3 regions of the Roseateles sp. P2_H4 genome follow, and region 3 is predicted to be linked to each of the others. Evidence: predicted binding sites of a transcription regulator. Region 3 holds the regulator's gene; each other region holds the start of a gene.
The links. Region 3 encodes FliA, which starts transcription of late flagellar genes. Its sites were predicted from a motif close to CTAAAGTTTNNNNNNNNNNNGCCGNTA; they were not measured.

Region 1 (3,922 bases), on a different contig from region 3:
CGATGTGCTTGCGGCTCAATGCCGCAAGCATCGCCGTCCCTAGGGGGACCGACTGGGCCAGCCGGCGTTCAGCGCGGCAGGACCAGGCGAGGGGCCAACAATTCAGCAGCCGTTGCCCTTGCGGGCGTCCGAACCGCAGATCTGCGGCCGCCCCAGCGGGTTCAGGTCGATGCGCAGCTGCTGGTTGTTGTCGTTGGAGATGCCGATGCGGGTCCAGTCCAGCGCCCGCCCCAGGCCTGCCTGGAAGGTGACGCTCTGGCCCGACTGCAGCAGCGTGCCCTTGTAGTCGCGGTAGTTGATGCTGCCCAGCTCGCAGCGCGGCAGGCCGGTGCTGCAGTCGCAGGCCGCTGCCCGGCTGGTGCCCCAGCACCATTGGGGGCCGCTGCTGAAGCTGACGTAGATGTTGCGGCCCTCGTCCACGCTGAGGGCGCGAGCGCGGCGCAGGTCCAGTTCCAGCAGTTCCGCCACATGACGCAGGCGCTGGCGGGCCAGATAACTCGTGTAGCTCGGCACGGCGGCCGACAGCACGATGGCCAGTACGGCCAGCACGACGACCACCTCGAGGAGCGTGAAACCTCGCAACCCGGGTCTCATGGATCCAGCTTCAGCAGCCGGCGGCGCTTTTGTGTCTGGTCTACATAGACCTGCAGCGAGCGGCCGGCGTTGGCGTCGAGATCGACGAAGGAGCAGCCGAGCTGCTGCATGCCGCTGGCGTCGCCGGCAATCGCGCTGACATGGTGGGGCAGCAGCGCAACGCGCAGGGCGCTGATGCGGTCGAGCTCGAGCACGAGGCCGTCGCTGGTCTGGCCCAGGGGCAGGGGGGAGAAATCCGGCGGCAGTGCCAGGGCCAGGCCACCGATGCTGAGGTCCAGCACGCGCAGCGCGCGGCCCGGCTGCTCTGCGCCCGGCAGCACGACGCGCGGATAGGCGCTGCCGGCCGGTTGCACGCGGAAGGACTGGCGGCGCTGGAAGCGGTAGAGCCGGCTCGGCAGCGCGCTGCGCAGCACGGTGCCCTGCTCGCCGCTGACGAGGACGGGCGCCTCGAGTTCGAACTGCAGCTTGATGGCGCCGAGGTAGGCCACGGCGGTGATCTCGCCGTCGGCCACCAGCGCCTGGCTGATGCCGTCGGGGTCGGTGCCGATCTCCAGGCCGATGACGTCGGCGTCGGTGTCCAGGGCGACGATGCGGCTGGACAGGCTCTGGCCCTGCGGGCCGCTCAGCAACACGCCGGCGGTCTCGCGCTGCAACTGCTGCAGATAGGCCGCGATCTCGGCAGTGGAGGCGACGCGCAGTTCCTCGGAGGTGGTTTCAGGAGCGCTCATGCTGAGATGGTAGCCGCGCGGCTTGGTCTTGCGGGCCGAGCGCCGGGCCGCTCCCTAGCCGGCCCGCCTGACGATGTGCTTGCCGGTCGATCCGGCAAGCATCGCCATCCCCTCGGGGGCTGAGGCCGGACATGGTGAGTCCAGTGGACTCGCCGTGCCTGCCGAAGAGCTGCGGCACTGCCGCAGGGCGGTCTGCAAGACCGATCAGACCCGCCCGCGTTCAGCGAGGCGGGCTGGACGAGGGGTCAATGGACAAGCCTGCTCTTGCCCTTCATCACCTGGTCCAGATCCTCCAGCCACGGCTCGGCCAGGTGGCGGATCTCGGCGTCATTGAGCAGGATGCGCTGCATGATGCGAGTCTTCAGCTGCGAATCGCTCGGGGCCAATTGGGATTGGCTGGCGGCGGACTTGAGCTGCGAGATCAGCAGCACGCAGGCGCCTTCGAGCTTGACGACCTCGTCCCAGTTGCCGGTGCGGGCGGCCGACAGCATGTCGGCGCTGGCTTGTTCGATGGCCTCGTAATAGTTGAGCAGGTCGGAATTCATGGGGGCGTACCGGATAGCGTGAGCAGGGCGGGGCGGGTGAGTCAGGCGGCCTTGGGCGGGCGCACTGCCGGGTTGTCGGCGATGGCCTGCCAGGCGTCGCGCACGGGCGCCAGCAGGCGCTTGCACTCCTCGATCGCGGCGACGTCGCTGTGCAGGTTGGCGTGGGTCAGCCGCATGCACAGATAGGCGTAGAGGTCGCGCAGGTCGTGGGCCAGCGGGTTGGATTCGAGGTTGAGGGCGGCCTTGAGGCCCTCGTCCAGGATGCGTACGCAGCGGCACAGCGAGTTGTTCTTGACCGGCGTGTTGCCGGCCTGGATGGCCGCCAGGGCCAGGTTCATGCCTTCCATGACGCCGTCGAACAGCAGGGCCACGAGGCGGTGCGGGCTGGCGCTGAGGACGTCGGTCTCGACGCCGACCTTGCCGTAGGCAGAGCCGGCGCGGTGAGCTCGGGAAGCAAACGGGGAGGAGGATCCGTACATGAGGGCTCTCTGGGCTGGATACCTTCAAATTTCGGCGCCCGGCCGGGGAACTTGAGGCGGCTTACCCCTGCTGGCGGCGTGAAAAAGGCGCCCTTAGGCGCCTTGTTCGTGAATCCTGCTCGGCGCCTCAGCTGGAGGACGAACTGCCGAACTGTTTGGACACATAGGCCGACAGCGCGCTGAGCTGGCTCATCTTGGTGTCCAGCGCGCTGTACTGGGCGCGCAGGCGCTTTTCCGTCAGCGTCAGCGAGTCTTCCATGCGGTCGATGGTGCTGGTGTTGCTGGCGATGCGTTTTTGCAGGCTGGTCTGGCCGGTGGTGATCGCGCCGTCCGTGCCCAGGATCTTGGTGGCGAAACTGTTCCACTGCAGCGCGAAACCCTGGTTGCGGGTGTTGACGGAGTCGGGGGCGGCGAACAGCTTCTTGAGGTCGGTCAGGTTGGACATGGCCTTGTCGAGCTTGGTCGCGTTGACCGTCAGCGCGCCGTTCTGGCCCGGTTCCAGGCCGATGTCTGACAAGCGGCCGAAGGCGCCCGCCAGTGTCGTCGTGCCGCCGGTGATACCGCGCAGCATCTGCTGCACCGAGACGGCCTTGGTGTCGCCCTGCAGCACGCCGGCAGCCTTGGTGCCGGCGTCGTACTTGGTCTGGTCGCGCATCAGGTTCATCAGCGCGTTGTAGGCATTGGCGAAGTCCGTGATCGCCTTGCGCACGCTGGCCGTGTCGTTCGTGGTGCCGACATTGACGGTGCTGGCCGTCGTCTTGAGCAGCGTCACGCTCATGCCGTCGGACAGGCCGGACAGCGTGTTGCTCTCCGAGCTCAGGTCCAGCCCGTCCCAGTTGAACTGGGCGTTGGAAGCGRCCTGGGCTTGGGTCATGCCGGCGCCGCTGCCGGGGTCGTAGGTCAGATCGGCGAGGGCGGCGTCGGGGCTGGTGATCTGGAAGGCCTGGTTTTCACCGGTGCTGAGGGAGCGGATGACCAGGCGTGTGCCGGCCGCGTCGTTGACGAGGCTGGCGCTGACGCCGGCATTGGCGGCGTTGATCTTGTCGCGGATGCTGGCCAGCGTGTCGGCCGCGCTGATGGTGACGGGCACCGGGGTGCCGGCGCCGGCCGTGAAGACCGGCGGTTCGCCGGCCCAGCGGCCCAGGGCGATGGTCAGGGTGCCGTCGCCGATGGTGCTGCTGCCGCCGGTGAAGATGCGGCTGGCGACCGATTGGGCGGAGGCCAGCTGGCTGACCTTGAGCACATGGTTCTGGCTGCCGGCGCTGGTGGCCGTGACGCTGGCCACCGTCGGGTCGGACACGCTGACCGTGGAGGCATTCCACAGGCTGGCGTCGGAAAGCTTCTGGGCGGCCGTCTGCATGGAAGAGACGGCCGACTGCAACATGCCGTAGGCGGAGATCTTGGTCTGGAGCTTGGCCGAGGCCTGCTTGATGTCATTGATCGGCTGCTGCTCGAGCGACATCAGCTTGGTGACCAAGCTTTCAACGTCGAGACCGCTGCCGATACCTAGTGACGAGATGGTGGCCATATGCCTTTCCTGAGTTCGACCCCTTCGCTAGGGCCTTCGGCATGCCGG
Region 2 (3,922 bases), on a different contig from region 3:
CTCTGGACCTGGATCTTGTCGCTGGGCACGCTGACCTCGCGGCCCACCAGCGAGATGGATTGCAGGGCCTGCATCTGGCCCAGTTGTGACCCCAGGCCCTTGATGCTGGTGTCCAGAGTGGACAGGCTGGTCACCTGCTGGATCTGCGCCATCTGGCTCGTCACCTGGGCGTTGTCCATCGGGTTGAGCGGGTCCTGGTTGTTCATCTGCGCGACGAGCAGCTTCAGGAAGCGATCCTGGGTCTCGGCGGCGTTCTTGGCCGAGGTGGTCGGCGTGCTCGTCGAGCTGCCGTTGAGTGCGGTGATGTCCATCAGCTTTGACCCAGTTGGAGCGTCTTGAGCAGCAGGTTCTTGGCCGTGCTCATGACTTCGATGTTGTTCTGGTAGGAACGCGAGGCCGAGATCATGTTGACCATCTCTTCCACCGGGTTCACGTTGGAATAGGTCACATAGCCGTCGGCATCGGCCTGCGGATGCTTGGGGTCGTGCACGCGACGACCGGGGGTCTGGTCTTCGCTGATATTGGTCACGCGCACGCCGGCGGCGCCGCTGTCGTTGCCCGCGCCCATCAGCTGGGTCTGGAAGACGACCTGGCGCGCCTTGTAGGCCTGGCCATCCGGGCCGGCCACGGTGTCGGCATTGGCCAGGTTGCTGGCGACGACGTTGAGGCGCTGGCTCTGCGCGCTGACCGCGCTGCCGGCGACGTGAAAGATCTGGAACATGGACATGATTCAGTCCTCCATCAGCTCTGGTTGTGCGACTTCATCGCGTCCAGCGTCGTGCGCACGGACGAGTTGATGAAACGCAGCGTCGCTTCGTACTTCACCGAGTTGTCGGCGAAGCTGGCGCGCTCGCGGTCCATGTCGACGCCGTTGCTGTCCAGGCTGGTCTGGGACTGCAGCGCGTAATCCTTGCCGCTCTCGCCGCGTGCACCGGCCAGCGGGGCGATATGGCCGCGCTGCGTCGCCTGCAGGGCGCCGTTGGTGGCGACTTCGCCGGTCGCTTCACGCAGCGCCTTGGCGAAATCCATGTCGCGGGCCTGGTAGCCCGGCGTGTCGGCGTTGGCGATGTTGCTGGCGAGCTGGCGCTGACGCTCCGCCCGGAGCTGGAGCGCCTGGGTCTGGAAGTTCAGCGTGTCTGTAAGTCGGTTCAACATCTGGGGCCTCTTTCGAGGTGCAGGGCCGGGATGGCTCTTGCGCAAATTGTCTGAAGCAGGCCAGAAAACATGAGCGGGATTAACGGGGCCAAAGCCGCTCAATTCCGACCTAGGGGCGGCCACTCCCATCTCTAGAGTGGCGGCCATGCTCCGTGCCACCCTGCTCCTCGTCTGCCTGCTCGCTGCCCTGCCTGGGCGGGCGCAGACCGTGCTCGATCCGGCGCTGCTGGAGCGCGTGCGCGTGCTGGCCGAAACGGCCGCGCGTGCCGCCGCCCCCCCCAATACCCGCGTCGCCGTCGAGATCGGCGCCCTGGATGCCCGCCTGCGCCTGGCCCCCTGCCAGCAGGTCCAGCCCTATCTGCCAGCCGGCATGGCCGTCTGGGGCAAGAGCCGCATCGGCCTGCGCTGCACGGACGGCGCCGCGCGCTGGAATGTGACGCTGCCGGTGCGGGTCGCCGTCTTCGGCCGCGCCGTGGTCGCCAACGGCCCCTTGCCGGCGGGCGTGAATTTGTCTCAAGAACAACTGGCCCTGGCCGATATTGACATCGCAGCCGAACCTGGCGCTGTCTTCACCGATCCGGCCTTGCTGATCGGGCGTACGCTGGCGCGCCCGCTCGGCGCCGCCGAGGCGGTGCGCGCGCCGGCGCTGAAGTCGCGCCAGTGGTTTGCCGCCGGAGAGACCGTCCAGGTCCGCGTGGCGGGTGAGGGATTTGCCGTCGCCTCCGAGGCCCAGGCCCTGTCGGCCGGCATCGAGGGCCAGGAGGTCAGGGTGAGGTTTGAAAGTGGCCGCGTTGCCAGCGGCCGGGCCGTCGCCGAACGCCGCGTGGATGTGTTGCTGTGAGCAAACTGCCACGAATCGCAACAACTGGCCGGAAAAACCGGCCAGTTCCCGCTCAAGTTCCTAGGCCAGGGGCCGATACAGGGGGAAACTCCCCTGCAATGCCCTCTGCGGGGCCCGCCCCGCACCCTGGAGAAGCTCATGAAGATCGGTAACAGCCCAGAAGGCAGCGTCAGCCCGCCCAAGGCCGAACGGCCTGCCCCGCGCAAGGCCGAGACCGCCTCCGCGACCGACGTCGTCCGTCAGACCGCCCAGGCCGCCACCTCGGCGCCCAGCGCCCAGGTCGACATTTCCAGCACCGCCAAGCTCGCCGCCAGTGGTGGCGCCGACGATGGCAGCTTCGACGCCGCCAAGGTCGCCCGCATCTCCCAGGCCATCAGTGAGGGTAAGTTCACGGTCAATGCAGACGCGATCGCGGACAAGCTGGTCTCGAATGCGCAAGAATTGCTGGACAGCCGCGTCAACAAGCATTGAACAAGCACTGAACCCATGACCGCCATCGCTCCGTCCACTCTCGGCACCGAACTCGAACAGCCTCTGTTGGCTGTCGAGGCCGCGTTGAACCAGCTCGGCGACGCGCTGGCCCGCCGTGACGCCGCGGCCATCGAACAGCATGCGGCCGAGTTGCACCAGCATCTGGCCCGCGCCGTGCAGAGCTTCAGCGAAGCCGCCCGCACCGGCAGCGTGCCCAGTGCCCTGCGCAACCGCCTCGTGCGTGCCGGTGGCCTGCTGGCCGCCCAGCGCGAAGCCCTGGCCCGCGGCAACGCCTCGCTGGACCGTGCGTTGGACGTGCTGATCCCGAGCGAGCCCACCGGCCTCTACGGTGCCGGCGGCAAGGCAGAGCGCCGCAGCGTTGGCGGTGGCAGCTACCAGGCCTGAGCGACTTCGAATGAAAGAAGCCACCTTGCGAGGTGGCTTTTTTGTGCCCGATCGGTCGGGAAGGCCAAAAGAAAAGCGGCCCCCCAGGGCCGCTTGTCATTGCGCAAGGCGCTGTTTACTTGGCAGCCAGGGCGGTGGCGCGGCGTGCGACCGGGGCCGGGAAGTCGCCCAGTTCGCGAGCGGCATTTTCGCCATGGTCGGCGGCCAGGGCAGCGGTCTGCTCGGTTTGCAGTTCCGTCGCCTTGACCATCAGGATGGCCTGGCGGGGCAGCTTGGTCGTCGCGACGGCGGCGCTCTTGGCGGCGGCCGGTGCCGTCACTTCGATGCCCTTCTCGCCTTGGAGGGCGGCCAGTTCACCGTTGTTGCGGGCGGCCACGAGGTCGGCGATGACGGCTTCGCGGGTGGTCTGGGCGGAGGCAGCACCGGCGGCGATCAGCAGGGCGGTGGCGAAAACGGTAGACAGCTTGCTCATGATGATTTCCTTCAAGTTCCGTGGCGGGTTGTTCCGCCTGGTTTGCTTGGGCATCGCGACCGCGGTGTCCATGGGTTGAACTGTAGGCAGCTCGCCTCAGTAGAAACACCAGTAACCGAGCAATGCGTCGTTCCCAAAAGGAAAACAATCATCGGCGGCTGTTTGCCGTCATGCCGAAAAAAGAGGGAATTGCCGAGGCCCGGCGGAACTCAGCGGGTTGCCGCCTGGCGCACCTTGTCCAGATAGGTGTGGCCGTCCGGCGGCAGGCCGCTGCGTTGCGAGGCCCAGATCATTTCGCCCAGCGCCTCCATGGCCACGTGGTGGGCGTCATGGCGGGAATTGCGCTTGGCCGCCAGCAGGTCGATGGCCTGGCGGATGCCGGAGGGCTGGTCGATGGCGTGCTGCTCGGTGATGGTCAGGTGCATGGACAGGTGCAGGAAGGGGTTGGTGCGGCCTTCCTCGACCGTGTAGACCTTGTCCAGCGCGGCGGCCTCGTCGGCGAGTTCCTCGTGGTACTCGGGGTGCTCGGCGATCCAGTCGGCCGCGATGGCCTCCATGGGGATCAACGGCGCGCCGTC
Region 3 (3,922 bases):
TTGAACGCCAAGCGCAGGCCGCCCCAGTGCTTGCCGTTGACCATGATGGGCGCCGTCGCTTCCTTCAACACCACGAAGCGGCCACCACCCATGTCGCGCCGGTAGGTCTGCAGCAGAAAGGGCCGGGTGTTGCGCGCCGAGGCCAGGCCGGTGCGGTCGTTGAAGATGCGCCGGTAGCGGCTGTTGGCCGTGTTCCAGACCGTGTCGCCCGGGCGCTGCGGCTGGCAGTACTTGCGGTTGTGCGTCGCGATATAGCCGTTGCGGTCGGCCGCGATGCAGAACACCACCTTGTCGCTGAAGGCCAGCATCTTCTCCTGCACGGCGGGGAAGAGGCGGTCGGTCAGCTGGCAGAAGCGTGTCGTGTGCTGCTGCGGCGCGGTGCCCTCGATCGGCCGGTATTTGTCGTCGAACAGGTCGGCCTGGCTGATCTGGCCGCTGCGCAGCGCCTCTTCGAGCAGGCCGGCAATCTCGTCGGCGGCCTGCTGGGCGGTGCGGATGAAGGGCATGTCGTCGACCTCGACGCCGCTCTCGGCGATCTGCTCGACGAGCTCCTCGGACATGCGCAGGAAACGGTCGCTGCCGTCGAAGGCCACCTTCAGGCCATGTGAGGCTTCAGAGACCTCGCGCTCCAGCTCATGGGCGCGCTCGTTGAGCAGGCTCATCTGCTGGCCGCTCTCGCCGGCGGACTGCGAGATGCGCTGCACATCCTGCTCGACCTCATGGAAGGCTGCATGGATCTGGCTGGGTTTGGCGGCGTTCTCGGTCAGCTCGGCGCTGAACCTGTCGATGCGTTCCTGCAGGCTGGAGATGGCGCTGACGATGGCCTTGGACGAGCCTTCGACCTGGCCGGCCAGCGCCTTGACGGCTTCGGCCACGACGGCGAAACCGCGGCCGGCATCGCCCGCATGCTTGGCCTCGACGGCGGCATTGAAGGCCACCAGGCGGGTCTGCAGGGAAATCTTGGTGATCTCGGCGGCCGCATCGGACACCTGGGCCAGCGTGCTCGCCATGCCGACGACCTCGCCACCGACGACACCCAAGGCGCCGCGCGCGCGCTGCACGGCCGCCGCGCTCTGCGCCGTGGCGGTGGCGATGGCTGCCTGCGCCTGGCCGATCTGGTTGAGCTGCTGGGCCAGGGCCTGCATGGCCTGGCTCTGGGCCTGCACGATGCGCTGGGTGTCTTCGAGGGCTCCCCGCACTTCCGCGGCGTCCTTGCCGACGGTGGAAATCGAGCGGGCCAACCGCTTGACAACGTTCAACGCTGCGCTGTCATCTCGACGGACGGGCTCGTCGCGAGTGATGGCGACGGAAGAGCTCCCGCTCTTGGGCCACTTGAACATGCGTTTTGTCCCCGCTTATTGGCCGGGGCTCGGCAAGAAGTGGCCCCGTGGATTACCAGTCACGCAGCTTAACGCGCAACCTTGCAATCGACTGACTGTGCAACTGACACACGCGGGACTCCGTGACCTTGAGCACGGCCGCGATCTCCTTGAGATTCATGTCGTGCTCGTAGTACATGCTCATCACGAACTGCTCGCGCTCGGGCAGGTTCTTGATGGCGGCCACCAGCGCCTCGCGCATGCGATGGTCCTGCAGCATCGCCACCGGGTTGGCGTTCTCGTCGGCGACGTGGCGGTCGAGGTAATCCTGGTCGCCGTCGTCGCCCGACATGTCTTCCAGGTAGACCAGCTGGGTGCCGCGCACCTTGCCGAGCAGCTCCTGGTATTCGGCCAGCGGCAGGCCCATCTCGGCGGCGATCTCGTCCTCGCGCGGCGCGCGGCCGAGGCGCTGCTCGACCTTGTGCACGGCGGATTCGATCTCGCGCTGCTGGCGGCGCGTGCCGCGGCTCATCCAGTCGCCGCCGCGCAGCTCGTCGAGCATGGCGCCGCGGATGCGCTGGGTGGCAAAGGTCTCGAACTGCACGCCCTGCTCGGCATCGAAGCGCGACAGCGCGTCGGTCAGGCCGATCAGGCCGACCTGGATCAGGTCATCCACCTCCACATTGGCCGGCAGCTTGGCGATCATCTGGTGCGCCAGGCGTCGGACCAGCGGGCTGTACTGCTTGATCAGCGAGCTGTTGTCGAGGCGGCCTTTGGGCGTGTACATGGTCAGCTCCGCACGGCCGCCCGAAGGGGCTGAAGCGCCCCCGCGGGGGGCAGTGAACGCAGTGAGCGTGGGGGCATCATGTTTGGACTCCGGCGAGTTCAATGTGCAGCGATGAAGGGGGAAGACGCCTTGCGCGCCGGGCGCAGCGGGGTCGCATCGGAGGCGGCGTCGACGGCCGCTCCCGGAGGGGCCGCGAGCAGCAGCTCACGGGCGAGATGACGCAGTTCGGGCGTCAGCGGTGCGTTCTGGGACGCTCGCGGGTCCAGGCAGGCCCAGTCACGCAGCACCGCGCCGAGGAAGCCGTCGGCGCAGGAGTGAAGCTGTTGCGCGATGCGGGTGGCCACGCGCAGTTGTGGGTGGCAGGCCATCAGCAGACTGTAGACCATCAGCCCGGCCCGTTGTGTGAGCCATTTCATGCCCGCATAGGCTTCCGTCACGCTCGCCGGCTCGGTGTCGGCCAGCAGCAGCGGGCGCACCTCGCGCAGGGCCACCACGCGGGCCAGTTCAGCGGCCGGCGCGTGCAGCAGGATGACATCGGCGTCCGGTGCCGCGTCGGCCACGGCCTCCAGGAAGGAAGCGGCCGAGCCATGGGCGTTGATATGGCGCAGCGGCAGGCCGCGGGCCGCCAGGTAGGACACCTTGGGCGACAGGCGCTCGATGCAGTTGGACAGGTCCACGCTAGCCAGCTCGGAGGGCTTGGGCGAGTGTTCGCCTGCGTCGACGACCAGCGTGGTGAGATTCAGCTCGGCGAAGGCCGAGCACAGGCCCTCCAGCAGCGCGCCGGCGCCCATGACGCGCGGGTTGCTGACGACTGGCACGAAGCGGGTCTTGGAGGCGGCGAAAAGCCGCCGCAGGCCGTGGGCTTGATCGACCATCATCAGTGCACAGCCCTCATGCCTTCGGTCAGCGGCGCGCCGGCAAAGATGAGGTTGACGTCGGTGTTGTCCATGCGCCAGGCGCCCGAGGCAGCGCCCTTCAGCGCGCGCTGCACCAGGCCCACGCTGGGCAGGCGATGCCAGTCTTCGGGCACGCGCTGGCCGTTGGCGACGCCCAGCACCTTGAGCTTGTGGCGGATCAGCGTGTCCAGGGCCGGGGCCAGCTTGACGGCTTCGTCGATCTTGCTGAGCACGACGCCTTCGCAGGCGGCGGCCTTCCAGGCGGTGACGACGTCCTCGATGGTCTCGCCCTGCTGGGCGGCATTGATGACGAGCAGCTTCTTGATGCTGGGGTGGGCCTGCATTTCCAGCAGCTCCTGGGTGCGGCTGTCGCGCTGGGCCATGCCGGCGGTGTCGATGAGGACGAGCTTCTTGCTGGACAGCAGATCCAGCAGGTCGTCCAGCGAGGCGCGGTCATGCGCCGTGTGCACGGGCACGCCGAGGATGCGGCCATAGGCGCGCAGCTGCTCGTGGGCGCCGATGCGGTAGGCGTCCAGCGTGATGAGGCCGAGCTGGCCGGCGCCGAACTTGGTGGCGAAATGGGCGGCCAGCTTGGCGGTCGTCGTCGTCTTGCCGACGCCGGTGGAGCCGATCAGCGCGAACACGCCGCCGCGGTCCTCGATGGCCGGGGCAGCCTCGTCGGTCTGGAGATTGCGCGACAGCACATGGGCGGCCCAGGCGGTCTCGTCGGCCGGGTCGGCGGGCGAGCCCGGCTTGAAGTCCGACGGGCAGCTCTCGGCCAGCTTGCGCACCAGGGCGGGCGAGAAGCCCAGCTCCAGCAGCTTCTGCGTCAGGCGCGCCTGCACCGGCTGGCGCTGCAGCTTTTCCATGAAGGCCAGCGAGGAGAAGCGCTCCTCGATGAGGCCACGCATCTGGCGCAG

Region 1: fliS (flagellar export chaperone FliS) is a predicted target of FliA. The motif match lies at 2,376-2,402, and genes of this name have one in related genera.
Region 2: flgM (flagellar biosynthesis anti-sigma factor FlgM) is a predicted target of FliA. The motif match lies at 2,048-2,074, and genes of this name have one in related genera.

The regions. Positions count from the first base shown of each region.
Region 1 covers NZ_JBFUFR010000064.1:15,969-19,890, reverse strand. Annotated here, with positions in the region: gene AC1DW3_RS29100 (GspH/FimT family pseudopilin) at 103-594, opposite strand; gene AC1DW3_RS29095 (flagellar brake protein) at 591-1,322, opposite strand; gene AC1DW3_RS29090 (flagellar protein FliT) at 1,568-1,867, opposite strand; gene fliS (flagellar export chaperone FliS) at 1,909-2,346, opposite strand; gene fliD (flagellar filament capping protein FliD) at 2,474-3,874, opposite strand.
Region 2 covers NZ_JBFUFR010000015.1:16,229-20,150, forward strand. Annotated here, with positions in the region: gene AC1DW3_RS12925 (flagellar hook assembly protein FlgD) at 1-311, opposite strand, end outside; gene flgC (flagellar basal body rod protein FlgC) at 311-727, opposite strand; gene flgB (flagellar basal body rod protein FlgB) at 742-1,155, opposite strand; gene flgA (flagellar basal body P-ring formation chaperone FlgA) at 1,301-1,996, shown strand; gene flgM (flagellar biosynthesis anti-sigma factor FlgM) at 2,135-2,467, shown strand; gene AC1DW3_RS12950 (hypothetical protein) at 2,483-2,872, shown strand; gene AC1DW3_RS12955 (hypothetical protein) at 2,988-3,344, opposite strand; gene AC1DW3_RS12960 (DUF1841 family protein) at 3,554-3,922, opposite strand, start outside.
Region 3 covers NZ_JBFUFR010000074.1:12,665-16,586, forward strand. Annotated here, with positions in the region: gene AC1DW3_RS29940 (methyl-accepting chemotaxis protein) at 1-1,259, opposite strand, end outside; gene AC1DW3_RS29945 (RNA polymerase sigma factor FliA) at 1,393-2,106, opposite strand; gene AC1DW3_RS29950 (MinD/ParA family ATP-binding protein) at 2,205-2,984, opposite strand; partial or broken gene flhF (flagellar biosynthesis protein FlhF) at 2,984-3,922, opposite strand, start outside.